4 regions of the Photobacterium nomapromontoriensis genome follow, and region 4 is predicted to be linked to each of the others. Evidence: predicted binding sites of a transcription regulator. Region 4 holds the regulator's gene; each other region holds the start of a gene.

Region 1 (7,901 bases), on a different contig from region 4:
TCACCACAACGCGCTAGATATGGATATGTATTTGCGTATCGCCCCTGAGCTATACCTGAAGCGTCTGGTTGTGGGTGGTTTTGAACGCGTATTCGAGATCAACCGTAACTTCCGTAATGAAGGTTTGTCACCTCGTCATAATCCAGAATTCACCATGATGGAATTCTACATGGCGTACGCAGATTACAACGATCTGATGGATCTAACGGAAGAGATGCTAAGCAACATTGCCACAGATCTATGCGGTTCGCCAAAACTACCATATGGCGAGTACGAAATTGATTTTGGTGGCCCATACACGCGTATGAGCATGCTGGATGCGATCAAGCACTACAATCCAGAGCACGCCGATATTCAAGCGCTAACTTATGAGCTTGTGGCTGATCGTGAGCACATGGCAAATATCGCACGTAGCCTCGATATCTATGTTGAGAAGTTCTGGACATGCGGTCAGCTGCTGGAGGAAATTTTTGGTGAAACGGCTGAGCCGCAATTGATGCAGCCAACCTTCATCACTGAATACCCAGCGGATATCTCGCCATTGGCACGTCGTAACGACAATAACCCATTCATTACAGACCGTTTTGAATTCTTCATCGGTGGCCGTGAAGTCGCAAACGGCTTCTCTGAGCTGAATGATGCGCAGGATCAAGATCAGCGCTTTAGAGCGCAGATGAATGCGAAAGATGCGGGTGATGATGAAGCGATGTACTACGATGCTGACTACATCACAGCACTAGAGCATGGTCTGCCACCAACAGCAGGTCAGGGTATTGGTATCGATCGCTTGGTGATGCTGTTTACTAACACGCACACTATTCGTGATGTAATTTTGTTCCCGGCAATGCGTCCGCAGAACAACGGCTAATTTAGCCCATTAAAATCAGAACCACCCTTTTTAGGGTGGTTTTTTTTTGGCTGCAAGATGAGTCGCAGCAGAGGGGGGATCGGGAGATTAAGCTACGAGAATAAAACGAGATAGCGTATAAAATAATTATCACGTTATAAAATAGGCGTCTTCAGACCTATTTTGTGTTTTATGACCTCAAAATTTTCGAGCCAGCATTGTTAGCTATAATTATGATAGCAAACAAGTTGCATTTCGATTAATTGCCAATTTATGATCAGTGAGAGTGAATTTTACTCTGCTGTGGGCTGTCATAATATAGGTTATGGTTATTTTTGCGGTATAGGCGAGGGAATGTATTTGGGATGAAGACGGCGAAGAGATCTAGTCCGGCACTAGGGACATTGGTGGTGTTAGGAGGCGGCGAAATACCATGGCTACCGGTATTAGAGCAGGCCGGATGGCAGTGTTATCGCTGTTATGATCTGCGGGCTGCAGAGCGTTTACTGCTGGAAACTGGGCCTTGTATTGGTGTGGTGGACTTAACGCAAGATGATTTTAGTCTACAAGGCATCGCAGGGGTGGTTAATCGCAATAAACAGGCTCGTTGGCTGGCTTTGGTGCGTGATACTCAGCTTGCTAATGACGTGATTTGCCAATTTATTGTTAATTTTTGCATCGATTATTTTACGGCTCCCGTCCCAGAAACCCAGTTATTGAAAACCATTGGTCACCAGCTGGGAATGCTTCAACTTGAACGTCGAGTGTGGCCTGAGTTAGGTCAGTTTGGTCAGCATGGTTTACAGGGGGAGCAAGCCGCGATGCAGAAGCTCCGCCATCATGTGAAACGTATTGCGTTATCTGATATTCCGGTCTTGATACTCGGTGAAATAGGTACTGGTAAAGAGCTGGTTGCTCAGGCTATCCACCAGGCTTCAACCCGGTCTAAATTCGCTTTTGTTACGGTTAACTGTGAAAATATCACTGATGGCTGGATGGTTTCCTCTGGTACTGAACTCGCGGAACAGTGTTGCTTTGCTTCGGCTGATAATGGTGTGTTATTTCTCGATGAGATTGCACTGCTTGATGATGATAGACAGCTGGAACTGTTGCGGTTATTGCAGGATGAGTGTTTTACCACTGAATGCGGGCGCCAGATCAATCACAACATACGCCTGATTGTATCAACCCGTTACTCATTAGAAGAGTTGCTTGAAACAGGCGCATTACGGGAAGATCTCTATTACCGACTCAACGTTCTTAGCCTGACTGTGCCGGCTTTGCGTGATCGAGGTGATGATATCTTGCTACTGGCTGAGTTTTTATTGCTTAAATTTTCCCGTCAGTACAATAGCCCGGTTAAGCAGCTATCGGAAGCGGCCAGCCAGTTACTCAGCAGTTATTCATGGCCGGGGAATGTCAGGGAGCTGATCAGCCAGATCAAGCGAGCGATTTTGCTGGCTGATAGTAAGGAGCTTGATATTGAGCATTTTGATTTGCCTCGGCTTCATGATGATCGTCAGAGCCTGAAGAAGATCAGAGAAGACTCAGAACGTGGCGCTTTACTGACGGTTTTAGAAAATAATAAAGGGCAGATCACTGCCGCAGCAAGAGAGCTAGGGGTGTCTCGGGCCACAATGTATCGGTTGTTGAATAAGCATGACTTAGTTCCGTCTCCGCGCCATATACGTCAGAATTAGCTTCGCGGCTAGCCGTAAGGTTCGTCATATGAGACGGGAGTTAGCGTCGCGATTGATCACGTAAGGTTTCCCCCTGTCCTGATGGGCAGGGGGATTTTCAGTATCCTGATTGGTATTAAGGACAAGGGTTAGAGTATTGCACCCCAATGGCGTGAAGGTCGGTAAGCACCTCGTCACTTAACAGTAAGTCAATGCTTTGGATATTCGCCTCCAGCTGCGCCAGCGTGGTGGTGCCAATAATATTACTGGCGACAAAGGGACGCTGGTTAACGAAAGCGAGAGCCATTTGGGCGGGGTCAAGACCATGTTTATGGGCAATATCGACATAAGCCTGAGTCGCAGCAATGCCTTGAGGATTGAAGTAACGCGAAAAACGTTCGAATAACGTGCATCGTGCGCCTTCTGGGCGTGCACCATTGAGGTATTTGCCACTTAACGCACCAAATGCGAGCGGTGAGTAAGCTAATAATTCTATCCCTTCATGATGGCTGATTTCTGATAGACCAACTTCAAAACTGCGATTGAGTAGGTTATATGGGTTTTGAATTGTCACCACGCGAGGAAGGTCATGTTTTTCGGCTAAGCGAAGAAAAGACATCACGCCCCAGGGGGTTTCATTTGATAATCCGATATGACGGATCTTCCCTGCTCTGACGAGTTCTGCCAGCGCTTCCAGTGAGTCACTGAGAGTGACCCCTGAGTGGTCTTCTTTATATTGATAGTTGAGCTGACCAAAACAGTTCGTTTCACGCTGTGGCCAGTGGATTTGATAAAGGTCGATATAGTCGGTTTGCAGGCGATTTAAGCTTGCTTCTACCGCATCATGGATATTACGCCAATCGAGAGACATCTCTGGTCGGATATAGGGCAGGCTACGTGGACCTGCGACCTTGGTTGCAATGACGACTTTGCTCCTTAGGCCTGTTCTCTTTAACCAGTTTCCGATATAGCGCTCAGTGTGTCCCTGTGTTTGAGCTGTTGGCGGAACGGGGTACATCTCAGCGGTATCAATGAAATTCACCCCTCGTTCGAATGCCAAGTCTAATTGGCTATGGGCATCACGTTCGCTGTTCTGCTCCCCAAACGTCATGGTACCGAGACAGATTTTACTGACTTCTAGGGTCGAGTGGGGGATCGTATGATATTTCATTAGCCCTCCTTGGACTGCTTGCCTGAACAGTAGTGCGGTATGTCTGACTATACCGAAGCGGAACGGTCCTGAGAAGCGTAATGAGGGGCGCTGATTTTTATCACATGGCTTGATGGTTAGGGGGTTATGACCAATAGTTAACAGATAGCGTATAGTGGGAGAGAACATGAAATTGTCACAACTCAAGCACTGGACCAAGGCTGACACGGGGGGAATACCACAGTGTATCCTAACCAGCTATGCTGGATGTACCGATTACCTGATGGAAATCGAATATAAGCACCAGCTTGAACCCTTAAAAGATGAGGCTGGAGAGGTGATGAAATTTCAGTCAATTGATCAGGTTCGGGAATTATTACGGCCGTTGGGTATCCGATCGGTGATCCTGCGTATCATTGATCCTTATGATGAGTTTTCGTCAATGGCCCCAGTTACACACAGCCAGCAAGACATGACTATCGCCTTATAGCCTATGCCGAGAGGTTAGCATCAGTCTTTACTGAATAATGAAATGGCGCGCTAATAGCTCCGCGGTAAAATGGGTTTTTAGGTAGAAGCCGCGAGGCAGTATTTTGATCGGCTGGCCATTGGCACCATAAGCTTCGGTTAACGCTCGGCTATTGGCGGCTTTAGGTCGGAGTTGTAATACTTCACCGTGCCGAGCCGTGATCTGTTCAACGTGGCCGAGCACAATCATATCCATCAATTCCTCCCAGTCTTGACGTAGTTGCTGCTCTTCTTTCAGCGACGGGCTCCATAACAAAGGGGAGCCGACATGGCGATCTGCCAGTGGAATATCGCGCTCGCCTTCAACGGGGATCCACAGTACTCGCGCAAGTTTATGGCGGATATGACTGTTCTCCCAGCAGAGACCTTGCAGGCCGATAAGAGGGGCAACACAGACAAATGTTGTTTCGAGTGGCTTACCGTTATAGCCGATCGGGATTGTTTTGAGCTCAATACCAAGCTCATCAAAATCCGGCACGGGTTTACTGCCCGCTGTTGCACCTAGGTGCCATTCCAGCAACTGCCCCACCCAGCCTTTATCCCGCTTTAGATCAGGCGGTGTGATGATATTCGCTTCTAGGGCGAGCTCACCCAATGTCATACCCGCTAAAGCTTGAGCTCGCTCAAGTAATTCCTGCTCTGTACGTGGTGTTGGTTTCATATCAGCCTGCTCTATAGGGGGAGCCGATCCTATCATAGCCGAGTGAGTTGATCATGAGTTGCGGCTATTGGCGTGGTGGGATCGCGCTTAAAACTTATCCACAAGTTGGAGGGGGGAATTTATTTTATTGGCTACAACTGGGTAAATAAACAGGCGTAGGTGTTATTTTGTACAGTGTTGTGATGGGTTTTTGTGCATTTGTGTTTTTTTTATGTGGATAAAGTCACGACTGGTTGATCTTTGACCGATCCATTGGTTTTAGCAATAGACCGCTAAAATGATTAGCGGTGCCTTTTTCTTTCTTTGTATTAAATGTTGTTATATAAGGGTTTTATTGTTTTATCTCTTAATTTAAAGAGAGTGTTATAGATGAGGATGTACTTATAACGGCACTGTGTAATGGCTTTTTCACAAATCTATCCACAGAAAACGTGTATAAATGTGGGCTGGGTCTCATTCGGTTGTTTATAAAAGGTTACGAATAGTAAAGTTATCCAGAATGTGAGCTGTGGCTAGGAAAAAAGAGTGATAAGTTAGAATGTTTGTTTACCCATTGCACTGACTGTGAAAAAATCACATTTAATAGAGATTTATACTTGAGGTCGTCCAGTGATTGATGGCGATGGATACCGCCCAAATGTGGGTATTGTGATCTGTAATAGCCATGGCGAAGTATTCTGGGCTCGACGATATGGACAACACTCCTGGCAATTTCCGCAAGGTGGTATTGATGAGGGAGAAACCCCTGAACAAGCCATGTACCGGGAATTGTATGAGGAAGTGGGGCTAACCAAGAAAGATGTACGAATTTTGGCGTCTAGTCGTCATTGGCTTCGTTACAAGCTCCCTAAGCGGCTCGTACGCTGGGACTCCAAGCCTGTTTGTATCGGACAGAAGCAGAAATGGTTTCTGCTCAGTCTAGAATGTGATGAGTCAAAGGTTAATATGCAGCGTGGTAACACGCCGGAGTTCGATGGTTGGCGTTGGGTCAGCTATTGGTATCCTGTTAGGCAAGTTGTGTCTTTTAAACGTGATGTTTATCGCCGAGCGCTGAAAGAATTTGCGGCGATGGCGATGCCGTTTAAAGAGCGGAAAGACAGGAAGAAACGCCGGGTTAAGCGAGGCTAACTCAGTTGATGTAGAACAGGGCATAGTATGCTGACGCAACTTAGAGAAATTGTTGAAAAGGTGGCGAGTGCCCCGAATCTACTGGATGCCTTCGACCAGTTGGTTGTGAGTACTTGCCAGGCAATGAAAACTGAATGTTGTTCTATCTATATTGCTGATCATAAACGCCAGTGTTATACCCTTATGGCATCTAAGGGTTTAAAAAAAACGCATCGTCATATTGGATTAGCGTTTGGTGAAGGCTTGGTTGGGCTCGTAGCCGATCGTGCTGAGCCGATCAATGTAGCAGATGCTCAGCATCACCCTCATTTTAAGCTCCTTCCCGGTACCGGGGAGGAGTCTTTTCGCTCGTTTTTTGGTACTCCGATCATTCATCAGCGCCAAGTGTTAGGGGTGCTGGTGATCCAGCAACGTGAACAGCGTGAGTTTGATGAAAGCGAAGAGTCATTTTTGGTGACGCTTGCGGCTCAGCTTGCGGTGTTGTTAGCGCATACTAAAGCACAGGGTCTATGGCCAGATCAACATAATGGGTTGCATTTGGTGGGTTCAGCCGCTTCATCCGGGGTTGCAGTGGCACGGGCGTGGTGGGATGACAACCAGCCAAGACTGGAGCAGATCGCTCCAGCTTCCTGCCTAGATTGCGATGCTGAACAGGAAAGACTGAGTATTGCCATTGAGCAGGCCAGCGCTGAGTTCAGGCGGCTACGTAAGCGCTTTGACAGTGAATTGCACAAAGAAACCCTGGCTATTTTTGACCTGTTTAGCCACCTGCTTAATGACCCAATGCTGCGTAAGGATCTGTTTAGCAAAATTTCCAGTGGGGATTTAGCCGAGTGGGCTATCCGTCAGGTTGTTGAGAGTTATTCGGCCCGCTTTGCCAATATGAAAGATGATTACCTGAAAGAGCGTGCGCAGGATATTCGTGAGTTGGGGCAGCGGTTGCTGTACTTTCTCTATAATAAAGAGATGACAGAGCATCACTGGGATGAGCCTGTTGTGCTGCTAACCCGTGAATTGACTGCGGCCATGTTGGCTAGCGTTCCCCGGGATAAATTGGCCGCCGTGGTCTCGCAGGAAGGGGCGGCGAACTCCCATGCGGCGATTTTGTCACGAGCGCTAGGGATCCCGGCGATCATGGGGGTCGATTTTGTTCCTGAAAAAATCCATAACTGTAAGGTCATTGTTGACGGTTACCGTGGCGATCTTCTGGTCAACCCGAATCGACATGTTTTGGCGGAGTATACGCGTTTACTTCGAGAAGAGAATGAACTGGCAAAAGTCGTTGAAACGGAACTGGATAAGCCCGCTGAAACTCGCGATAAAGAACGGATCCATATTTTTCTCAATGCTGGGCTAAGTGCTGATACGTGTATTGCTGTCAACCGAGGGGTTGATGGTGTGGGACTTTATCGTACCGAAGTGCCTTTTTTACTGCAGCGTAGTTTCCCATCGGAAGACGAACAGACTCAGCAATATCAGTCTATTTTAGCGAGCTATGGTAAAAAGCCTGTTGTGATGCGTACCTTAGACATTGGTGGTGATAAACCTTTACCATACCTAACTATTGAGGAAGATAATCCCTTTTTGGGGTGGCGCGGGATCCGTTTTACCCTTGATCATCCGGAAATCTTTTTGATTCAGGTGAGAGCGATGTTGCGAGCCAGCATTGGCTTTGACAACATGGATATTTTATTGCCGATGATTTCCGGTATTGGTGAACTCGATGAATCGATTGCGCTGATCGATCGTGCTTATGCCGAGGTGTCGAACGTCGCCGTCGAGCAGGGGGAAACCTTGCGTCGTCCACGGATCGGGATCATGATAGAAGTACCTTCTATACTGTATCAACTACCTGCACTTAAAGGGCGAATTGATTTTATTTCAGTGGGAAGCAATGATTTAACCCAG
Region 2 (7,901 bases), on a different contig from region 4:
GCACGGCTCCGGCCTCAACCGACGCAAGCTGATCGCGGTCACCGAGTAAAATTAATTTGGCATGCGATGGCAACGCATCTAACAAGCGCGCCATCATCGAGAGATCGACCATCGAGGCTTCGTCCACTACCAACACATCCACGTGCAGCGGATTATCTTTATGATGTCGAAAATCAACCTGGTTCGGTACCGACCCCAATAAGCGGTGCAACGTGCTGGACTGGGTAGGGATCCGCTCTCTGACCTCGGGCGAGACGGGCAACGACTGTATCGCCGAACCAATGGATTCGGTCAGACGAGCCGCCGCTTTACCCGTTGGAGCGACCAGTTTGATCGTCGGTATCGCATCGTCATCGCCACGACTTAAGTGATCCGCCTGCATCACCAATGCCGCCAGCAATTTTGCTACCGTGGTCGTTTTACCTGTACCCGGCCCTCCCGAAATCACCGAAAACTGACGGGTAAGTGCCATCGCTGCCGCGACCTTTTGCCAGTTAAGGCATGCAACTGACGGTACTAGCGCATCTAATTCACTGAGCTCCTCGGCACGTATAGCACGAGTTGCGACCGCATCAATTTTGGCCCAATCAAGCCGATCAGGCTGTACTACATCCAGCTTGTCACACACCTCGCGTTGACGCTGCTGCAGTGTATTAATCTGCTCTGTACTGGCGGCTTCATCTCTTTTTAACTGCTGCAAGGCCATAAATAAATAGGTATAGCTACGAGGAAACAGCCTATCCAGTACCTCAGCCATCATCGCCGTGTCGGATGACGCTAACACATTGGGTTGCGCGGCGGACTGGAGTTTATTGGCAACCAGCCGCTCAAAATGCCAATAGCGGTGTAGATATAAACGGCCATTTTGCAAGATTAATGGCGTCGCTTGAGGCTTCTCTTGGGCTCCTTGTCCTGACATATCCGTCACGACAGGCAAACGACGTAAATACGCGATCCATTCATCCGGCTCGACGATTCCATCCAGTAACTGCACCGACACCGCCGATGGCAAACCAAACAATGACTGTGCCGAAACATGACCCAAAGCTAAACACACATGCCCCTTACCGAGTTCATGGCTGGTTAATGCCGCCACTAAGGCGACAAGTGGTGCATCGGCTTCCGTGCTACGTTGTGCGACAAACTTGGCAAACTGATAATCAAGCTGACGTAAAATCCCTTGCTGCGTCAGGGTGTGTAATCGCTTAAGCATCAATCTGCTCTCCATCAATCAAGCGTTCTAAATCAGACAATAACGCTGCACTCGGCCGCGCATGGAAAATACCGCTATCACTGCCCGCAGCCATCCCGCGTAAAAACAAGTAATATACCCCACCAAAATGGCGCTCATAGTCATAATCGGGAATCCGACTGCGTAAGAACCGCTGCAATGCCAATGCATAAATCTGGTACTGCAAGTCATAGCGGTGATCACGCATCGCCGCGATCAATTGTTCACCGCGGTATACGCTCGGATCATCACCTAAGTGATTCGACTTCCAGTCCAGCACGTAATATTTACCCTGATGTTCAAATACCAAGTCGATAAAACCTTTCAGCATACCGCTGACGGTGGCAAAACCGAGTTCACCCGCTTTGGCTGAGACCGTATCATGCCGAGCAATCACTTTATTTAGTACCGCAGACTGCAACAGCTCTATCGGCAATAGGAATTCCATCTCGGTCAGGCGCTGCGCCGGAGTTTTATCCACCAATCGCATCGACTGCTCATCCAGCACACAGTGCAACACATCGTGGATCAACTGCTGCAACACTGGGAGCCACTCCAGCTCATAATGTTCCTTTTGTAACAAGTCTGTCAGAATGGCGACGGTTTCAGGGCTATCAACAGGCGCTGTAAATTCAATCTCTTCAAATACAGTGTGCAAAAAGGTGCCCGGACGCGCCCCCCGCGGGAAGGTATAAATTGAGCGTACCGGTTCAAGATCAATGACCCCATCCTCCCCTCCCGTTAACGACTCCGCCGCCGATTCAATATCGAACCCCGGTAGATCGAGGCTACTGTCATGGTAGGCCTGATGCCCCTGCTTAACCAAGCTGGAGTAGCTGGTCATCCACCAATTGCGCTCTAACGATGCGGTAAAAACATTCGGTGCCAATATGGGAGCCTCTTCGGCTAATGGCTGCCAAGGATGATCAGCCAGTTGCGGGGGAGCAACAACGCGAATAGCCGACTGGCTTTCGGCCAGTTTGGCCAACGCCAGTTCCAACTCGGCAATCCCACCGGCTTGACCATTTTGCACCAGATACCCCATCGCAGACTGATGTAACCCGGTCGGCTCTTTAGTGCTACGGCCATTACGGATCGGTGCCATACCCACGTAACAGCCATACACCGCCCGTGTCAGAGCAACGTAGATAAGACGAAGATCCTCTGCCAACCGTTCTTTATCCGCCTTTTCAATCGAATCCGCTTGTTTAGCGATATCCAATATGGTGATGTTGTCAGCGTCATCGTGATACTTCACTTCACCTTTGCTGTCGACTTCGCGGTAGCTGCACACAAACGGCATAAATACCACGTCATATTCCAAGCCTTTTGATTTGTGAATAGTGACAATCTGGACCAAATTGCGTTCCGACTCTAACCGCACCACCTGATCGTCGGCATTGCCGTTTGGCTCGGCGATATTCTCCGCCAGCCAGCGCAGCAAGCCATAATCACTGTCTAATGTCTGGCTGGCTGCTTGCAGCAACTCTCCGATATGGAGCAAATCAGTCAGGCGGCGCTCCCCCCCCTCATCCGCTAACAAACGTTCCGCAATTTGATGTTGCGCCATCACGCTGCGCAACATCGGCATCACGCCACGACTAAGCCACTGCTTACGGAATCCTTTGAAGCTGTTAATCGCCACTTCCCACGCAGTTTCACTGTTATTCAGCTCATCTAGCTCAACGGCGGTCAGGGCAAACAAACGGGATGCCAGCGCCGCCCGTAATGCCCGCTCATCTTCAGGGGTCAGTACCGCTTGTAATAGCCGTTGCACGTCTGCCGCTTCTGCACTGGAAAAAACACTGTCACGGTTCGACAGATAGACACTGGCGATCCCCTGATCTGACAATGCTTTCTTGATCATCCGCCCTTCATTACCCGTCCGAACCAGCACGGCAATATTGCCCGCTTCAATCGCATGCTGATGGTCTTTCTCGCTAAAGTAGGCGGCTTTCTGCTGAGACTGAGTCAGCAAATATTGGATCTGTGCCGCAGTCGCCGCCGCCATGATCTCTTGGTAACTGCCTTTGGTCACCGGTTTGCCCGCGTTACTCTCTTGCAGCCAGAACGTCAGCGCAGGTTGGCGCTCACCGTCCAGCCACCAGCTACGATCCGCGGCTTTCGGACTGTGTTTCACCGATAAGAACTGAATATCTTGATCGTAAATAAAGGGGCTATCCGGCTGCTGAAACACCGCATTCACCGCACCAACCATATCAGCCGTTGAACGCCAGTTTGTCTCCAGTGTGTAGTGATCCTGAACCTGACGGCGGGCCTGAATATAGGTAAAAATATCAGCGCCTCGGAAGGCATAAATCGCCTGCTTCGGATCCCCGATCATAAACAGTCCGCACTGAGGTTGGTGACGATAAATTGTGCTGAAAATATTATATTGCAGTGGATCAGTATCTTGGAATTCGTCGATCATCGCCACCGGATATTGGGTGCGAATACGCCCCGTCAGGCAATCACCATGATCGTTTTCAATTGCGGCAGACAGCTGGGTCAGCAAATCATCGAACGATAACCAGCCTTTACGCGCCTTCGCCTGTGCCAATAGCGCCCGACAATGCTCAATCGCGTGCGCCATCAGTGGATCACGCAAATTAGCTGGGGTATCCAATAGGGCTGCGACGGCAGCAAAAACCGGGTGCTCAGGTGGCTCACCTTTGGCCGTTTTCTCAATCAAGGTTTGCTGATGAAAACGCTCAAGTTTATCGGGCAGTTCATAACTGTCCGTCGGCAGCGCTGCCCACTGGCTCACTTGTGCCAGCCAAGCCGGTAAACTTTTTTTGGTATAACTGCGTTTATTGATCCCAGAATTGGCTATCAACGCCTCAAAGTCAGCTTCATGCTCACGCCATTGAGCCTTAATCTTGTCGATACGCTGCATATTTTCCCGATGCAGATCCGCAAGGGAATCACTCATGGCAGCAACAGATAACTTAACGGGGGCCCCTGTCAGGCTATTACCAATATCTCTCAACAACGCGGCAGGGGATGACCAGATGCTACGCACCTCACTCGCCAATGGTGTGGCTAAGTGATAAAAATTACGCCGCCAGTAATCAGCAACCACGAGACTTTTTAGCTGGCTTTCATCAGTGACAAATTCATTGTTAAACCGGCTACCTGACTCGAAGGCATTCTGAGTCAGCATCCGCTGACAAAAACCATGGATAGTATAAATCGCAGCTTCATCCATCTGCCGTTCGGCATTAAGCAAAATCTCCGCCGCCGCTTTATGATCATGGATTTCCGCAAGCAATGGCGCGATGACCGGATCATGGCTAACACCGCGACTAAAAGCTAACCGGGCATCGTGGATTCGGGCACGAATACGATCCCGCAGCTCGGCGGTGGCCGCTTCCGTAAACGTCACAACCAAAATTTCCGTTACCGTGAGTTCATTACCATGACGCGTTTCTACCGAACCATGACCAAGCAGCAATCGCAGATAAAGACTGGCAATGGTGAAGGTTTTCCCCGTACCAGCTGAAGCTTCGATTAAACGCGCCCCATGCAAGGGGAAGGTCATTGGTTGTAATGTGTTGGCAACGCTTGCGTTATCCATGGATTGTCGTTCCAAATTCTATGATCTTAGTTAAGCCACCAGGCGACCCCAGCAACCTCGCAGGTTTATTTTTGGCGTGACACTGGTCACATTGCCAATGTGATCAAGTACTTATAATGAGTTTAAATATCTTAACCACGATAGTTATCCCCTTGTTGTGAGAACTCACTCACGGTTTAGCCAATAGGGTTTGGTTAGTATCGCCAGCAGAAACTTGGTCTACCTCTGCACCAGTGGTCGTACAGCAGACACCCTACAACTAACAATGATTTGCTGACGGCCACACTACTCCCATCTCGCTTTATCCCCGTTATCGCACCATGCAGCCTCATCACAACATCTCTACCGATTCACTGCCCAATATTGCCGCTTGCAGTACTCGTGCAGCTAATTGAGATGCCTCTTGCGCCAGTTCATCGGTCCACAATGGCCATACTCGAGCGATATAGGTATCAGCGCCTTCACCCGCAAACAGATAACCATCATTGAAACATTCAGCCATCTTATTCATGGCTTTTTCACGTGTTTCATCATCATCTTTCCAGCTTCCATCACGACCAATACAGGCCTGAATACCCGCTAGTGCCGTTTTCGGGAAATAGGCCAGCGGCTGATTCAACCCCTCAAAATACAGTTCAAGTACTTCTTGCAGATACGCCCTCGCCTGATCAGGCTCAACGGTGTGCAGCAACAAATGCTTATCGGTGCCGATCAGGTGGGTCTCTTGTCCTTTGCCACTGGCGGCTAAGCAAAGGTGATCAAACCAGGCCGCAAGGTGGTCTTGCGCGCGGATCTTACCACTGCGATAACGCAGTAAACCGGACGAATAACGCTGTTTCAGCCAGCCCTGCAATTGAACGGTCTCTCCCTCAATGATGAAACTCAGATCAACTTCATGATCGTCCAGTGGGCGCTGTACAAAAGGCTCAACTTCCGCAACCAACGCCAATACATCAAGTCGGGTGGCACCCAGATCCAATTCACCAAAAGCCGCAACCGGAAGATTACCTGCCGCCTTCTGCTCTGCAGCAAACACCTGATACACCTCATCCTCATTGCGACCTTCTACTCTGGCATCAAGTAGCAAGTCGAGCAGTTCATCACGAAGCTGGTAGCTTTCTAACCCATTTAAGACAAACGGCTCATCATCTTCCATTACCCCCATTGGCGGTTCAAAAAAGACTTTCAGGCGGCGGTTGAAGAAATAACGGACCGGTAAACGCCAGAAACGTTGTAACTCTGCCAGCTCTAACACCATCATTGAGCCATCATGGAGTGGATCAGCACTCAAGGCTGCCAGTTGGAATGCCTGACTGGCGGTACCAGTACGGGCTGCGGCAGGCAACCATTCTGCGGCGAAACTAGCCTGCTCACCGCTAAAGGCGGTTGGACTGAAAGGTACCAAAGAATGATGGTGAATCAGCGCGGCTTTAATCTTGGCTGCCGACTGATCAACGGGTAAATCATGATCACCGTCCAAGCAATACCCTTGCTGGCAGTATTCCACCAGCTCGCTGACCAATACCGATGGCATCCTCTCGGCGTTATCTTGGATCGAGCGGCCAACATAACTGATATACAAAATTTCCTGAGCCGATTGAATGGCCTCTAAAAACAGGTAACGGTCATCATCACGACGGGAACGATCACCCGCCCGGGTCCGGCCATTCATTAAATCAAACCCTTCCGGGGCGATGTTACGCGGATAGGCACCGTCGTTCATGCCGAGCAGACACACCACCCGAAACGGGATCGAACGCATCGGCATCAGAGTACAGAAGTTAACCTGACCGGCTAAGAAACGCTGGCTCACCCGCTCACCGGAGAGTTTGTCGTGCAGATACTGATTCAACACTTCAGGCGTGATCTCGGCATCGAAGCCGGCATCGCCCAACTGCTCATGTAAGCGATGCAGGTGATCGCGGATCGATTTCAGGACCAATTCTCCATCAAGATCAACGCTCAGGAAATCATCAAGCAGGGAATTGAGAATATCAGTCCAACCGGCAACCGGATGCGGTTGCGCCAACAAGTGACGGTAACCAACCAAACAATCAATAAATCCCGCCAGCTGCCCCGCCAGTTCCGCATCGAGACCCTGCACCTGCTCGTAGGCTGAGATGCCATCAAACAAGCCTGCATCGTGAGGCATAGCATAACCTAACAACATCCGCTGGATACCAAATAGCCAGGTATTCTGGGTTTGTGCAGGCAAGTCAAACTGGCTGGCGGTTTGTTCGTCCAGTCCCCAGCGAACACCTGCCTCTTCTATCCAGCGCTTAATTTTTTCGAAGCTCTCGCTATCAAAACCAAACTTGCTCATCACCGCCGGTACTTCTAGCAGCTCCAGCAGCTCAGAGGCATGACAGCGGCTTTCAGGCAGCGACAATAGGCGTAAAAAGGCCAACAGGATCGGGTTTTCTTGCTCGGCAGTCCGGTCTGATATCGAGAAGGGAATATAACGCTGGCCCGGAGCATTACCAAAGACCGCTTGGATCGCTGGGCTGTAGGCATTGATATCAGCCACCATCACGATCACATCGCGTGGCTTAAGACTCGGATCCATGTCAAACATCGACAGTAACTTATCATGCAAGACTTCAACTTCTCGCATTGGGCTATGGCAGGCATGGATCGCCAGCGAGCTATCATCGAGGCTGATCGGGAATTTATGCAGGCTGTTATCAAGGATCGTGTCGTTCTGGCGATCTTCCAGATTCAAAATATCTGCCTGAATCGCATGCAGTAACGAATCCGGCTCAATATCGACAAAACCGGCATCCACTTCATTGACCTGCATTTCTGACAATAAGTACAGATTATCACGCCCCAGCTTGCCCATTGAAGCCAGCAGGCTATTGCCCACGACATCATTATGCATGTCGGCATCGTAATGATTTTCATCACTGTCTTTGAGTTGCTCAATATGATCGTTCAGTGCTTGCTCGTCGTTCACCGTCCGTAACATGATCCGCTTATTGGCCGCGAGACGGGCCAAATGCTTACGGTCACGAATGTCCCCCCAGTAGTAACGGCACGGGTTGGTAAACATCAGATGAACATCAATGTGATTGCCCAGTGCCGCAAGGGCAT
Region 3 (7,901 bases), on a different contig from region 4:
ATTCATTTACAATACTATCTTGCTCTCTCCACTTAAAAAGGATAAGAAAAATCAGATCGAAATCATGATTTACATTGTAAATAAGATATAAAAACAACAAAAATCGATCTAGATCACTATTCAAAGATAAAGACATGTCAACAAGTTCACTTTACTGACCTTTTGGACATAGGTCACATTATTGAACTGTATGATCGGTAAACTAGCATGCATACAATTACTGATGATACACACAACAATAGATAATTAACTATTGTTAACTTAATACAGATATAAACAGTACTATCTCTTTGAACTTCGAGAGCGATCTCTTTTCATTATAATTTATTTTATCGATCAACAGCTTGTGGTTACACAAATAATTCATCTGATGAAACAAAAACAGAGAAAATATATACGAGCTGCTCTGTAAAAAACGATTAAACATTTATTTGCCAAACAAATATAAGAAGGCACCATGGACGTAAAAAATAAAAATGTATTTTTAGGGTGGGTAGCAGCAATATCTGTGGCTGTAATTTGGGGGGTAACTGGCGTCGTATCAAAGCCGCTGTCAATGGCGGTAGATCCCATGACATTGGTGTTTTTCCGGTATGTCACGGCTGTAATTGGTTTAACTGTTATCTATTTTTTCACCTCTAAAAGTGAATCACTCAGCAAAGATTTAGGCGCAAGTTTAAAAATAGAGAAAAAAGACATCGTAAAAATTGCCCTGTGCGGCATTATTGGCCAAGGCGTTTTCTCTTTATTTAATTTCCTTTCCCTCTCCCACATTGGTGCAACTGAAAACGGTGTGATCCAAGGCATGCAGCCTTTCGCCACCGTTTTCTTTGGCATGATGTTTATGCATTTTAAAATGAACAAAATTCAATGGGGCGCCTTCATTGCATCTGCACTGTGTATCTACGCCATGAGTGTAGGGCCAACAACAGTGGTTGAAAATGGTAACTCACTACTGGGTTTTGCTTATGTGACTATTTCTATGTTGTCACTGGCCTGGACGGCCTATCTACGTAGTAGCCTTGCTGAAAAATACGGCTCTGTCGTATCAATGCTGTATCAATATATCTCGGTCGCCGTACTTGGAGTATTTGTCGTAATCGCGATGGATCTTGACCTCTCTCAGATCAATATCATTCTATCAAGCCCACTACTGATCAGCCTGCTCATTTTCCTTGGCATGGGGATCTCTGGGGGTAGCTACCTTATCCAACTTTACTCATTCAAACAAATCGGTGTAGAAAAAGCGACCATGGCACTGAACCTAATGCCATTAGTCGGTTATTTGGTTGCAGTCTTCACATTGGGTGAGGAGATGGTACTAAGTAAAACTATCATCGTTTCGCTGATTGTTGTTGCCCTGTACGTATTTACTAAATACGAAACGAAAGTTCCCGTCAGCAAAGCCCCAGAGCTTAACGCACAAGAAGCCTGATTTTAGCGCCATATAAGAACAACGGTCTGACGCAAGAAACAATCTACACTCTGATTAAACGGCATATTTCGGTATGCCGTTTCTATTTCACCGCCTCACTCTCTCCCCTTCTTCGCCTCCTATTTACCCCAGTTACTACGCCTTCTTATTGAGTAAAATGCTCTGCATTTTGTAACATTGCAGTTAACTATGAATAGATTTGAAAATCCATTAATTTAGACCTCAAAGCATTTTTTGACTTTATTTATAGTTAACAATATGTGATAATTGTCACATATCTGCAGAGAAAGGCGCCTATAGCTTGATTTTCAGTTAGCTAAGATGGGCATAATAATGAAGGAAATTGATTAGGGCTCAAAGGATATGTATCAATCTATTATCACACCCACACCAAAGGTTAAAAATCCAGAAAATGGAGACACGCCTGGTTCGAAATGGACGTTTCGTGAACCGACGGTTACCGATGGCGATGCGATTTACAGCCTAATCGCGAATTGCCCCCCATTAGATACCAACTCTTCATACTGCAACTTTCTCCAATCCACTCACTTCAGCAAGACCTGTGTTCTCGCCGAGCACAAAGGCGATATTGCAGGTTTTATTTCGGGTTACCAAAAGCCCAACGAACCCGATGTTTTATTTGTCTGGCAAGTCGCCGTCTCCCCTCGCTTTCGTGGCAATGGCCTCGCAATGCGTATGCTTACTGCTCTTTTAAAGAGGGAGGCCCTCACAAACGTACAAGCCGTAGAAACGACCATTACTAAAGAGAACGATGCCTCATGGGCGCTATTTAAAAAACTCGATGCTAAACACAATAATCGAGGGGTCGTATCAACGTTTTTAGATGGTGAAGCACATTTCAAAGGTAAGCACGATACGGAACACCTGTATCGAATCCCATTAAATAACTCTCAATAATTAGGAATCATAAACGGCCTTATCATGGATATTTTCAAAAAACAAGAATCCAACGTACGCTCATACTCAAACAGCTTTCCGGTTGTATTTCAAAAAGCCAAAGGCTGCTGGCTAGAAACCAACAATGGAGATCGTTACTTAGACTTCCTTGCCGGCGCCGGATCACTGAATTACGGACACAATAACCCCGTCTTAAAAGAAGCCTTGCTTGATTACATTGGAATGGATGGCATTACCCATGGTTTAGATATGCATTCCAATGCTAAAGCCGACTTTCTTAGCGCATTCAGCCGCTACATTCTCGAGCCAAGAGGCTTAAACTACAAAATGCAATTTACTGGCCCAACCGGGACAAACGCTGTTGAAGCGGCAATTAAATTAGCAAAGAAAGTTAAAAATAGAAGCAGCATTGTCGCCTTTACCAACGGCTTCCATGGTTGTACAGCGGGTGCACTTGCTGCTACAGGCAATCAACACCATCGTCAGGGAGCAGGTGCTAGCCTGAACAATGTCACACGCATCCCATTTGAAGGCTATGCCGGTATTGATGGCTTAGCGTTATTTGAAACCATGTTATCTGACAACTCCTCCGGTATGGATAAGCCTGCAGCAGTACTGCTCGAAACCGTACAAGGCGAAGGCGGCCTCAATGTCGCCTCTGACGAATGGCTACAGCGCTTAAGTAAGATCTGTAAGGTGCACGATATCCTTATGATCGTCGATGACATTCAGGCGGGCTGTGGCCGTACAGGCACATTCTTCAGCTTTGAACCCGCGGGCATTACCCCGGATATTGTCACACTCTCAAAATCAATCAGTGGGTATGGCTTACCGATGGCGGTGGTGCTACTCAAACCTGAACTTGATATTTGGAAACCCGGAGAGCACAACGGAACATTCCGTGGTAATAACCACGCCTTCGTAACGGCTGCAACAGCTCTGGAAATCTACTGGTCAAACCGCAATTTTGAATCCCATATTCAGCAATGTTCAAAGCAAGTCAGTCTCGTCATCCAGCGTTCCATTAAACGCTTCCCCGATCTGTTTGTGAAACAGAAAGGCCGCGGCATGATGATAGGCATTGAATGTAAGCATGATGATATCTCACGCGATATCGCAAAAGCGTGTTTTAAAAATGGCATGATCATTGAAACCGCAGGCCCGAATGATGAAGTCGTGAAGTTTTTCTGCCCACTGACCATCACGGCAGCCGAGCTTGAACAAGGACTCAATATTTTCGAAGGTGCCGTTGAATCTATCGCGGCAAAGTACTTCAAAAAAGCATCTTAACAAGGAAGAAATGATGATCGTAAGAACACTCGATGAGTGCAAAAATAGTGAACGACGTGTTGTCTCGGATAACTGGGAAAGTGTCCGAATGTTATTGAAAGACGACAACATGGGGTTTTCTTTCCACATCACGACCATTTATGAAGATACAGAAACCCATATTCACTATAAAAACCATCTGGAATCCGTTTACTGCATGAGCGGTGAAGGCGAGATCGAGGTCGTAGGCGGCGAAACCTACCCGATTCAGCCTGGTACTCTGTATATTCTAGATAAACATGATGAGCACTACCTGCGAGCTTACAAAAACAAAGAGATGGTCATGGCCTGTGTTTTCAACCCACCGATCACTGGGACGGAAGTACATGATGAAAATGGTGTGTATCCGGTTGTTGAGTAACGGGTTCTAAGTGGGGTCTCGCACCCCACCCTCAGCCATATTCTTTTCTTTTAATCATCAAAAAGGCTTCATCATGACTTATACCGTAGAAAAAATCGGCGGTACTTCAATGACTGCATTTGATGCAGTGCTCGACAACATTATTCTTCGTCCGGAAAATCGCTATAACCGTGTCTTTGTGGTTTCCGCGTATGGCGGCATTACTGATGCGCTGCTGGAATGTAAAAAAACCAGCAAGCCCGGCGTATACCAGCTGATCGCTAAGCGTAATGACAAATGGGAAGAAGCACTCGCTTACGTTGAAGAGCGCATGCTGCTCACCAATGAATTCATCTTTGCTGATCCGATGAACCGTATGCGGGCCGATACCTTTATTCGCTCGCGCATCGCAGAAGCAAAAACCTGCATCACCAATATCCTTGAAACCTGCCAATACGGGCAGTTTACCCTGCGCCACTACTTACCGCAGATCAGAGAGTTTCTTTCTTCAATGGGTGAAGCGCACAGTGCCTATAATACTGCGCTGAAACTGAAAACACTGGGGGTTAATGCCACCTTCGTTGATCTCTCAGGCTGGGACACTCAGACCCCAAAAACCCTCGATGAAACCATTGGTGAAGCATTTAGTACGATTGATGTAAGCAAAGAACTGCCGATTGTGACGGGCTACGCCTACTGTAAAGAAGGGCTGATGACCACCTATGACCGTGGTTACAGTGAAATGACCTTCAGTCGTATCGCCTCTCTGACCAAAGCCGATTTAGCTATCATCCACAAAGAGTACCACCTGAGCTCGGCAGACCCACGTGTTGTTGGCCAAGACAAGGTGCTGCCGATTGGCTACACCAACTACGACGTCGCCGATCAGCTCGCTAATTTAGGGATGGAAGCGATTCATCCCAATGCCGCAGCAGGGCTTCGTGAAAATGGTATCGAACTGCAAATTAAGAATACCTTCGAGCCTGAACACAAAGGCACATTGATTTCGGCAGGTTACAGCCCCGAAACAGATAAAATCGAGATCATCGCCGGTAAAGAGAAAGTGTTTGCCCTGCATGTATTTGATCAGGCGATGGTCGGTCAGGTTGATAATGTCAGCTATGATCTGATGCAAATCATCGCCGATACCCGCGTCAGCTTAGTTGGAAAAGAGATGAACGCCAACTCCATCACCTACTATTTGGGCGGCAGTACCGACAGCCTGAATAAGGTGTTATACAAAGCGGAGAAACTCTATCCAGCTGCCTCAATAAAAGGCCGCATGGTCGCGTTGATCTCAGCCATCGGATCACAAATTGACACCAATAAAACGTTAGCTAAAGGGGTACTGGCATTAATGAATAATGATGTCACCCCTGTTGCACTACACTCATCCATGCGTAACGTTAACGTCCAATTTGTGGTCAATGACAAAGAATATGAACAGGCTATCTGCGCACTGCACCAAGAGTTCTTTGAAGCGAAAATCAATGCCAAGAAAGTCACGCAAGTGGCTTAGTTCCGCGCATTCATAAACGTGTAGAGTGCTTAAAACAACAAAAGGTCTGCTGCTGGCAGGCCTTTTCTATAACCAACAAATGTTCACAAACTTGCATGCTGAACATTCAGATCACCCACGTTACACATCAAAAAAATCATGCAGTTACGATAAATCATCTCTTTAGGGTTATACCCTCTAAAGTACAGACGTAAGATAGTACGTCTTATACCAGCTACATGACGTGTAGAACGGGATAAAAAATAAAGCTGCAAGGAAGCGGCACATAATCTCCTCTCAGACACTTTACGTATATTAAAAATCAAGAAAGAGGCCGTTCAGCTCTTGTTTATTCTTTTAATCTGCTCCATTAGGTGACTTAGGTATAGACCTATTACCTCTAAAACCTGATCAACATTCTGTCAACTTCAAAGCAAATTCTGATTTTGGATGCCTCTCATCAGCTGGCGTATATTTCAAATAACATTGTGGTATATCACCCTGCCCATAGAAATTATCGATCTGAGGAAAAACAAAGAAACCGCCATCAACATCACCTTCTATATTCAGGTGATGACTGCCTTTATTATTGTCGTCTAACGGATACACATCGATATTCATTAATGCCTTCAAGGCTTCTATCACAACATGATCCTTTCCTAACGCGAAATATGAGAACCATGGATAATGATCATATTCATCGATTCGAATATGCACATCATTAACAATCATATAACGACCATTACCGTCTTGAACGATATCGGCTGAGGGTAATTCTGTTTTTGCCGCAAAGAGGCTAAATGCCGACTCCATTGCCCCTTCCGTGGCTTCTAATACTGCGATCTTGGCATCACTTTGTATTCCCAGAAACCGTGGCGCAACGGTCACGGCCAGGATTCCTAAGATCACAATGACAACTACAAGCTCTATCAGAGTAAAACCATTGCGCTTCATTTCTCTCACCATGGACAAACAAGGTGTACAATTATGAAGCAATAATATCATGTGCTTGATAGTTTAAGGTTCAAGACGGTTAAGCATTTTCAAAATGTATTTTTCCATTTTTCTTTCGCTATGAATTTCACGCTAAAGGTATCCATACACTGGCCTCTTAGCGGATAACAAATAGCGAGATGATCCGGATCTAAAGACAAAAAAAGAGGCCTTTCGGCCTCTTTTTATCCATTATTCAGCATTGGCTTATTATCTCAAATGAGATTATAGCGCTTGCTCGCCTTCCCACACGATACGACGGTAACGTGCTGGGTTGGTGTCGCCTTCTGTGCTAAATAGCATTACCACAGAGTCTTCACCTAAGCCCATTTCAGCAGCCTGCTCGCGGCCAGCTTCTGTTGTCATCAGCAGGTATAGCATACCCATAGTGATAGCACCTGATTCACCACTGATAACCGCTTCGTCGCCTTTCAGTGGGTTACCAAGGATACGCATGCCTGTTGCCGCTACATTGTCTTCTACAGACACGAACGAATGGCTGCAATCACGCAGAATTGGCCAGGTTACTGGGTTTGGCTCGCCACAGGCAAGACCTGCCATGATAGAGCTAAGTGAACCTGTTACGTTAACCATCTCACCCACAAGGCCAGAACGGTAGATACAATCTGCCGCAGCCGGTTCACCGATGATTGCGTTGAAGTTACCAGCGCCTAGTCGGTCAGCCATAAAACCAAGCACACCACCCGCCATTGCGCCAACGCCAGCCTGTAGCATAACGTGTGTTGGCAGACCTTCTGTCATCGCTTCAGCTTGTTCAACCGCTTCGTCAGCCATGGTCATGTAACCTTGAGAGATCCATGTTGGGATCTGCTCGTAACCTTCCCATGCAGTATCTTGTACTAGCATCCAACCGTTTTCTTCCGCTGTTTTGTTCGCGAGGCGTACTGTGTCATCGTAGTTTACATCTGTTACGATGCATTCAGCACCAAGACCACGGATACGGTCAACACTTGCCTGAGGTGAACCCTTTGGCATGTAAACAACGGCTTTCTGACCCATTTCACGTGCAGCCCACGCAACGCCTGTGCCGTGGTTACCCGCCGTTGCGGTAGTGAACACCAGTGGTTTTTCTAGCTTAGATGCCACTGTTTTCAAATCGATTTCGCTGATGTCCATGTTCAGGTGTTCAGCCAATACTCGACCCAGTGCGTACGAACCGCCCAATACTTTAAATGCATTCAGACCGAAACGCTTTGATTCGTCTTTCACTAAAATAGCCTTCACACCTAGGTGCTTAGCCAAGTTAGGCAGTGATACCAACGGTGTTGGGGTGTAACCCTCGATCTGCTGGTGGAATGAACGAGTCGCAGCAGCGGCTTCTTTAGAAAATAGCGCGCTTACTTCGCCAGTGTAATTTGGGTTTTTAG
Region 4 (7,901 bases):
ATTGGTTGCTATGCTGGAGCCGATTCAGGCGGAATACCGCCGTATTCGCGAAGATCGTGCTTACATGGATAGTGTCATGAAAGCCGGTGCTGAAAAAGCCTCTTCGCGTGCAGCGATCACCTTGAAGCAGGCTTATGAAGCGGTGGGTTTTGTGGCGCGCCCATAACTGCCTGCTAAACAGCGAATGACAGAAACCGGCTGACAGGCCGGTTTTTTTTCGCCATCGCTTGCCTTTCTCTGGGCCTGTTGCAAAATAGCCGCTGTATTTTTCAGGGAGCGGCTGTATTTATGCTATTGATGATCGATAACTACGATTCGTTTACTTATAACCTTTATCAGTATTTTTGCGAGCTGGGCGCACAGGTGAAGGTCGTGCGTAATGATGAGATCGATATCGCGGCGATTGAGGCGTTAGCTCCTTCACATTTAGTGATTTCGCCTGGCCCTTGTACGCCCAACGAAGCAGGCATTTCTCTGGAGGCAATTCGTTATTTTGCCGGTAAGTTACCGATCTTGGGAGTGTGTCTAGGCCATCAATCGATTGCTCAGGTCTTTGGTGGTGAAGTGGTTCGAGCCCAAAAAGTGATGCATGGTAAGACCTCGCGGATAACGCATAATGACAGTAGTGTCTTTTCTGGTTTAAATAACCCATTGACGGTGACGCGTTATCATTCGTTGATCGTGAAAGAAGAGAGTTTGCCTGACTGTTTTGCGATCACGGCATGGACGGAGCGTGATGGGCAGCGTGATGAAATTATGGGGATCGCCCACAAAACACTGCCGATTGAAGGGGTGCAGTTTCATCCGGAAAGTATTCTGACTGAGCAGGGACACCGGTTATTGGCGAACTTCCTCCGCCGTCGTGTTTAATAATCCACTCTCATGATGGCAGGGGATAACGCTGCCATTTTTGTCTCTTGTTCCTTCCTTTCTGTTTTTTTTCCTGATGTCTTTTGGGTGTTATTACCCTGTCATTTTAGATCTCCGCCATAGGTTTTCTCCTCTCGTGATTGCAAGTTAAAGCCTGACAGATGAATACGCGCGACCAGCACTATATCAGCTATTTCATTCCTGATAGGAAAGAGACTCTTCCATGTTACGGTATTAATAAAATCCCATTATAAATGCATAACTATGTTCCCGGTGGGAGATTGGCTAATCAGTTGAGATCAATAAAATGATAATCAGCTATTGGCATTGGTTAATAATATGTAAATACTGTGTTTAGGCAGAAATAGAGAGAGGGATACGAGAATGGCAAAGGAACTCAAGGTTGATCGTCTGCTATTTGATGAAGTTATGGTACCTTGCTACGCCCCCATGCCGATCATTCCGGTCAGAGGGGATGGATCGCGGTTATGGGATCAGGACGGTCGTGAATATGTTGATTTTGCTGGTGGGATTGCGGTGAGCTGCCTTGGTCACTGTCATCCGTTGATGGTGAATGCCATCAAGGAGCAGGCTGAAAAGCTTTGGCATGTGAGTAATGTGATGACCAATGAGCCTGCGCTGCGACTGGCAAGGTTGCTTACTGACAATTGTTTTGCAGAAAAAGTTTTTTTTGCTAACTCCGGTGCAGAAGCCAATGAAGCCGCCTTGAAGCTTGCCCGCCGTTATGCCGCCGATACCTTTGGCGCAGAAAAATCTGAAATTATCGCCTTCCAGCAAGGATTCCATGGCCGGACCTTTTTCACGGTGACAGTGGGAGGTCAGCCTGCTTACTCAGATGGCTTTGGCCCTCGGCCGGGCGATATTACCCACCTGCCTTACAATGATCTGGATGCGCTGGCGAGTCACATCTCGGCACGTACCTGTGCGGTCATGATTGAGCCACTTCAGGGGGAAGGTGGCATTGTATCGCCAACGGCAGAGTTTATTCACGGTGTGCGCGAGCTGTGTAATCAGCACAATGTGTTGCTGATCTTTGATGAAGTACAGACCGGTAATGGCCGTACCGGCGATTTTTATGCTTATCAAGGGCTGGGAGTGATCCCCGATATCTTGAGTACGGCAAAATCGTTGGGTGGCGGTTTTCCCATTGGCGCGATGTTGACAACGACGGCACTGGCCGCGCATTTCAAAGTGGGCACCCATGGCTCGACTTATGGCGGCAATCCACTCGCGTGTGCCGTGGCAGAAGCGGTGATCAGCGAAGTGACAAAACCCGAGGTGTTAGCTGGAGTCACATTACGGGAAACGTGGTTTCGAGAGGCACTGGAAGCGATCAATGCCAAGTATTCGGTGTTTACCGAAATCCGGGGTAAAGGGCTATTACTCGGTGCAGCGCTTAATGACAAATGGCAGGGACGAGCGCGTGATATCCTGCTTGCAGCAGGCGATGAGGGGCTGCTAGTGCTAGTGGCTGGCCCTGATGTGGTGCGCTTTACGCCTTCGTTGGTGATCAGTAAGGCTGATGTCGATGACGGTATGGCTCGTCTGGAACGGGCTATCGCCAAGTTGTATGAAGAAGCCCATCATTAATTAGCTTATACAGCCAGTGTCGCGGGCTGCGCTCGCGGCGATGGCCTATGGAGGGAGAGCGATGCTGGTTATACGCCCAATTACCACCGCTGATCTACCGGCGCTGATGCAGTGTGCTCAAGAGTCAGGCTTCGGTTTTACATCACTTCCGGTTAACGAAGAGATCCTTGCCCGCAGGATCCTGCATTCCGAGGAGAGCTTTGCCAAGACAGTGACCGAGCCTGGTCTCGAAGGGTATTTGATGGTCGCGGAAGACAGTTCGACCGGTGAGATCGCCGGAACAACGGCGATTGAAGCCGCTATTGGCCTTGATGCGCCTTTTTATACTTACCATTTGAGCACGGTGGTGCATTCCTCCTGCCGCCTCAATGTCCATAATGTGGTAAAAGTGCTGACTTTTGGCAACGATTACACCGGAGCCAGTGAGCTTTGTACCCTATTCCTTAGACCAGAATGGCGGCAGGGGCTCAATGGCCGGCTGTTGTCCAAGTGCCGCTTTCTGATGATGGCCCAACATCCTGAACGTTTTGCGAAAACCGTGATTGCGGAGATGCGAGGGGTGTCTGATGAGGCAGGTAACTCGCCGTTTTGGGATTGGCTGAAGGCGCATTTCTTTTCGATTGATTTCACTCTGGCAGATTACTTGGCTGGGATTGGCAAAAAAGGCTTTATTGCTGATCTGATGCCCAAATTGCCAATTTATGTCAACTTACTCAGCCCGGAGGCGCAGGCTGTGATAGGAGAGGTACACGACAATACCCGCCCTGCGCTGCGCTTGCTGGAACATGAAGGATTCAGTTGCCGGGGATATGTCGATATTTTCGATGCCGGACCAACGGTTGAATGCGATGTTCGCAATATTGAATCAGTACGTCACTCTCAACTGTGCAAGGTCGTCATCGGTGAACCACTTCTCGGCACGCATTGTATAATTAGTAATACCTCATTTTGTCATTTTCGAGCGGTTGTCGGTAAGGTAGATATTATCAAGCAGAAGGCGGTGATTTCAGCCTCAATGGCCGCGCTCCTTCAGGTTCAGCATGGCGACGAGGTACGGTTGATCAGTCAATAAGGAGAGGAATAATGACGCAGTGGATTGCAGGACAATGGTTAGCGGGTAAAGGGGAAACGATGCAGTCGCTAGACCCGTTTACCGGCAATGTTGTGTGGCAGGCTCAGGCGGCCACCACCGAGCAGGTTGAACAGGCGGTGCTCAGTGCTCGTCAGGCATTAATTAGCTGGCGTCAGAGCCCGTTCAGTGAGCGTCAGGCCATCATTGAGCGTTTTGCCAAATTGGTGAAGGATAATTCTGAATCGTTAGCCAGAGTGATAGCTGAAGAGACGGGAAAGCCATTATGGGAAACCCGCACCGAAGCGATGGCAATGGTAGGTAAAATCGCGCTGTCATTGCGGGCTTATCATGAGCGTACGGGGGAAAGGCAGAAAGAGGTTGCGGGCACACAAGCCGTGCTGCGTCATCGACCATTGGGAGTGATGGCCGTGTTTGGACCGTATAACTTCCCGGGGCATTTACCCAATGGCCATATTGTTCCTGCGCTGCTCGCCGGGAATACCGTGGTATTTAAGCCGTCTGATTTGACGCCCAAAGTGGCAGAAGAGACCATGAAGCTGTGGCAATGCGTTGGCTTGCCTGACGGGGTGATCAATCTGGTGCAGGGAGGGAGGACGACAGGAGAGGCCCTTGCGGGGTCGGCAGGTATTGATGGCTTACTGTTTACCGGCAGTGCTAACACCGGCCATTTGTTGCACTATCAGTTTGCAGGACAGCCGGGCAAGATGCTCGCCCTCGAAATGGGCGGGAATAACCCGATGGTGATCTCGCGTCATTATGGCGAACTCGATGCGACTGTCTACACTATTATTCAGTCAGCCTTTATCAGTGCAGGGCAGCGCTGTACCTGTGCTCGCCGTTTATATCTGCCTTCTGGCGAGGCAGGAGATCGCGTACTGGAGCGGTTATTGGCACTGACACGGAACATTCGGGTTGGCGGCCCATTTGATGAGCCCGCCCCCTTTATGGGGCCACAAATCTCAGCTGAAGCAGCAGATCGCATCATTGCCGCGCAAGCGCATTTGATTATGTTAGGCGGAAATGCCTTATTGGCAGCAACGCGTGGCCATGGCGCGCTTGTTACCCCCGGGATCATCGACGTTAGCCCGATTGCCGACTTACCGGATGAGGAATATTTTGGCCCATTACTGCAAGTGGTGAGGTATGACGATTTGACGCAGGCCGTTGAGTTGGCGAATCAGACGCGTTATGGGTTATCGGCTGGCTTGGTGTCGACCGATGACAGTGAGTGGCAATACTTTATTGAGCAGATCCGGGCTGGGATTGTGAATCGTAACCGTCCGTTAACGGGGGCGAGTGGTGATGCTCCATTTGGGGGCCCTGGCGCATCCGGCAACCTACGACCGAGTGCATTCTATGCCGCGGACTACTGTGCGTATCCTATGGCCTCAATGGAGGGGGAGCAACCTGAACTACCGACTCAACTAGCACCGGGGATCGATCTCTAGTCCGGTTGTGAGTAATCTGCATTTGAATAGCGGGGATAAACAGATGGAAAGGGTAGCGCAATTATTTGAAGGTTTGTGGCAGGATTATGTCCAGCGCCTGTGTCCATCAGCAGCTCAGATCCATGACCTGCTGACAGAAGAGGAACCACTGTATAACGATCACATTGCCTTGCGGACATTTAATCTGCCAGCGGTTGGTTTGGATCGGCTGGCAGCCCCGTTCATTGCGATAGGCTATAAGCCTTGTGGAGAATACCACTTTGAAGACAAGAAGTTGTATGCCGAGCACTTTGAGCATCCTGATCCATTAGCCCCAAAAGTGTTTATCAGTGAACTGTTGGTCGGCCAGTTTAGCTCGCTGTTTCAGCAGACGGTACGAGACTTGATTGAGCAGGTGCCGGAGTCGGCCATGCGTGATCCGACCTTTCTTTATGGTGGGCGATTATGGAGTCTGGATTACGCAACCTATGAGCTGTTGTATGCTGAAAGCGAGTATGCAGGCTGGCTTGCTGCACATGGATTTGGTGCCAATCATTTTACTGTTAGTATTAATCATTTAGAGCAGTTTACAGAAGTGGCCGAGGTGAACCATCTGCTGCTCCACAATGGTTTTACTATCAATGAGTCTGGTGGCGCTGTAAAAGGTAGCCCCACAGTAATGCTGGAGCAATCGTCAACAATGGCCGATCATGTCAAGGTCGGGTTTAGTGATGGCGTTTACGTGGTCCCTGGGGGCTTTTATGAATTTGCCAAACGTTACCCAACAACAGTTGACGGTGAGCTTTATCGTGGGTTTGTTGAGGCTTCTGCCGATAAAATTTTTGAAAGTACCAATAAATAGCGAGCCGAAGTTGTGTGAAAACTGCCTAGCCGTTAAGGCCGTCCAGTAGTGGTATATCAAGGTTTTGCCCGAGTGTGCCGTGCCTGACCGTTTCTTGTTGTTCAAGGTAATGGCGGCTGCCGCTAAATCCTGTCATTTCGACCGTTGAGGGGAGTGGCGCGATGATCACAGAGCCGAAAGGGGCACGATGAGGGGAGAAGCGCTCGATATCCATATCGGTGATTTCCTGTTGTCAATGTCAGTGTATAGTCCATATGCACAATGTAGCATTGGGCATTGAGAATACAAGCGGAAAAACAGTGAGGAAGTCGAGAATTTGAAGGTGAAAGTATACTTTTGTCACATAAGCAAAAAGCCGCATATTTGAAATGTCCAATTTAAAGGGGGTCACTTCAATTGCGGCTTTTTGTTTTTCGTGGTGATGGTTAGCTTAGCGCGTACCGTACACGACGATTGTTTTACCGTGGGCAGAAATGAGATTCTGCTCTTCCAGCATTTTCAGGATGCGACCCACAGTTTCACGAGAACAACCCACGATCTGGCCGATCTCTTGTCGTGTGATTTTGATCTGCATACCATCTGGGTGCGTCATTGCATCAGGCTGTTTAGCCAAATTCAATAATGTCTGGGCGATACGGCCAGTCACATCGAGGAATGCAAGATCTCCAACTTTCTGGCTAGTCACCTGAAGGCGGTTGGCCATCTGAGCAGAAAGACGCATCAAGATATCTGGATTAACCTGAATTAGCTGACGGAATTTCTTAAATGAAATTTCAGCCACTTCGCAAGGTGTTTTCGCTCGAACCCAAGCAGTACGCTCTTGGTCTTCTTCGAAAAGACCTAGCTCACCGATGAAGTCACCTTGGTTGAGGTAAGACAGGATCATCTCCTTGCCTTCTTCATCCTTGATCAGGACAGCAACAGAACCTTTAACAATGTAGTAAAGCGTTTCCGCTTTTTCACCCGCATGAATTAACGTACTCTTTGACGGGTATTTATGAATGTGGCAATGGGAAAGAAACCACTCAAGAGTTGGATCTGTTTGAGGTTTACCTGGAACCATATTACTAACTTCCTCTGCTGCGTTTGTTGCCCAACAACGACGTCCCTATAAGATAAGTTTGAGGCTGGGCCTAACAATAATGTAGTTCGCCGTTTAGGATATTCAGTCAACCGCTGGGCTGCAAGCTCACGTGAATAATTACATCAGAGTTTATCTTTTTTCGGGACGTTTTTCTTGATATTGATCTATCTGAAATGGCCATTTTTTACTCATAAGTGTGCACATGATCACACAGTTGTTAGATAGTACGAAATTACCTCAAAAGTTGTAAGGAGAAAGCAATGCAATCACGCGTGAAATGGGTCGAAGGCATGACCTTCCTTGGGCAGTCAAATTCGGGACACAGTGTCGTTATGGATGGAAATGGCGGCCAAAAAGCGCCGAGTCCGATGGAATTGGTATTAATGGCGGCGGGCGGCTGCAGCTCGGTGGATGTGGTGGATGGTCTGAAATCTGCCGGGCAGAAAATTACCGCTTGTGAGGCACAGATCAGTTCGGTTCGCCGCGAGCAGGCGCCCCGTATTTTTACCTCAGCGAATTTGCATTTTGTGGTGACAGGCGTTGATTTGGATGCATCAGTCGTGGCAAAGACGGTGTCTGATTCATTGCAAAAGTACTGTTCGGTGTGCTTGATGCTGGGTGAAGGGGTTGAGATGACGCATTCGTATGAGGTGGTTGAGGCGTAATAGATCAGGGGCGAGGGACGAGTTTGGAGGAAGAGCGGAAGGGCGAGAGCGGAGCTATGGGGAAAAGCGAACCTATGGTCCTATGGGTAGATCAAGATTTAGGTACGGGTTTCGAGGGACGAGTTCCGAGGAAGAGCGGTTTAAAAGCGGAAGAGCAAAAGCGATCCTAAGGCCCTATGGGTAAGAGCGGAATAAAAGCTGGGGTAGAGTCTCAGAATTCGTTCTTTTTCCTTTACACTCTTTCGTCCCTCGCTCCTGCTTACAGGACCACAGGACCACAGGACCACAG

The links. Region 4 encodes CRP, which controls carbon source genes, mostly activating them, when cyclic AMP is high. Its sites were predicted from a motif close to TGTGANNNNNNTCACA; they were not measured.
Region 1: rppH (RNA pyrophosphohydrolase) is a predicted target of CRP. The motif match lies at 5,306-5,321, and genes of this name have one in related genera.
Region 2: recB (exodeoxyribonuclease V subunit beta) is a predicted target of CRP. The motif match lies at 4,965-4,980, and genes of this name have one in related genera.
Region 3: ectA (diaminobutyrate acetyltransferase) is a predicted target of CRP. The motif match lies at 1,695-1,710, and genes of this name have one in related genera.

What each region holds. Positions count from the first base shown of each region.
Region 1 is NZ_JAKJSL010000034.1:38,402-46,302, reverse strand. Features, by position in the region: gene lysS (lysine--tRNA ligase) at 1-868, shown strand, start outside; gene L4D12_RS14855 (sigma-54-dependent transcriptional regulator) at 1,213-2,547, shown strand; gene L4D12_RS14850 (NADP(H)-dependent aldo-keto reductase) at 2,663-3,697, opposite strand; gene L4D12_RS14845 (DUF6482 family protein) at 3,864-4,166, shown strand; gene mutH (DNA mismatch repair endonuclease MutH) at 4,194-4,865, opposite strand; gene rppH (RNA pyrophosphohydrolase) at 5,475-5,993, shown strand; gene ptsP (phosphoenolpyruvate--protein phosphotransferase) at 6,021-7,901, shown strand, end outside.
Region 2 is NZ_JAKJSL010000035.1:70,177-78,077, forward strand. Features, by position in the region: gene recD (exodeoxyribonuclease V subunit alpha) at 1-1,213, opposite strand, end outside; gene recB (exodeoxyribonuclease V subunit beta) at 1,206-4,808, opposite strand; gene recC (exodeoxyribonuclease V subunit gamma) at 5,140-7,901, opposite strand, start outside.
Region 3 is NZ_JAKJSL010000020.1:86,846-94,746, reverse strand. Features, by position in the region: gene L4D12_RS06510 (DMT family transporter) at 458-1,435, shown strand; gene ectA (diaminobutyrate acetyltransferase) at 1,811-2,353, shown strand; gene ectB (diaminobutyrate--2-oxoglutarate transaminase) at 2,378-3,643, shown strand; gene L4D12_RS06495 (ectoine synthase) at 3,657-4,043, shown strand; gene L4D12_RS06490 (aspartate kinase) at 4,117-5,541, shown strand; gene L4D12_RS06485 (type II secretion system protein) at 5,932-6,474, opposite strand; gene dpaL (diaminopropionate ammonia-lyase) at 6,739-7,901, opposite strand, start outside.
Region 4 is NZ_JAKJSL010000021.1:152,615-160,515, forward strand. Features, by position in the region: gene trpS (tryptophan--tRNA ligase) at 1-166, shown strand, start outside; gene L4D12_RS07720 (aminodeoxychorismate/anthranilate synthase component II) at 289-870, shown strand; gene L4D12_RS07725 (aspartate aminotransferase family protein) at 1,255-2,481, shown strand; gene astA (arginine N-succinyltransferase) at 2,543-3,553, shown strand; gene astD (succinylglutamate-semialdehyde dehydrogenase) at 3,565-5,022, shown strand; gene L4D12_RS07740 (DUF1338 domain-containing protein) at 5,066-5,863, shown strand; gene L4D12_RS07745 (hypothetical protein) at 5,889-6,077, opposite strand; gene crp (cAMP-activated global transcriptional regulator CRP) at 6,294-6,926, opposite strand; gene L4D12_RS07755 (OsmC family protein) at 7,208-7,612, shown strand.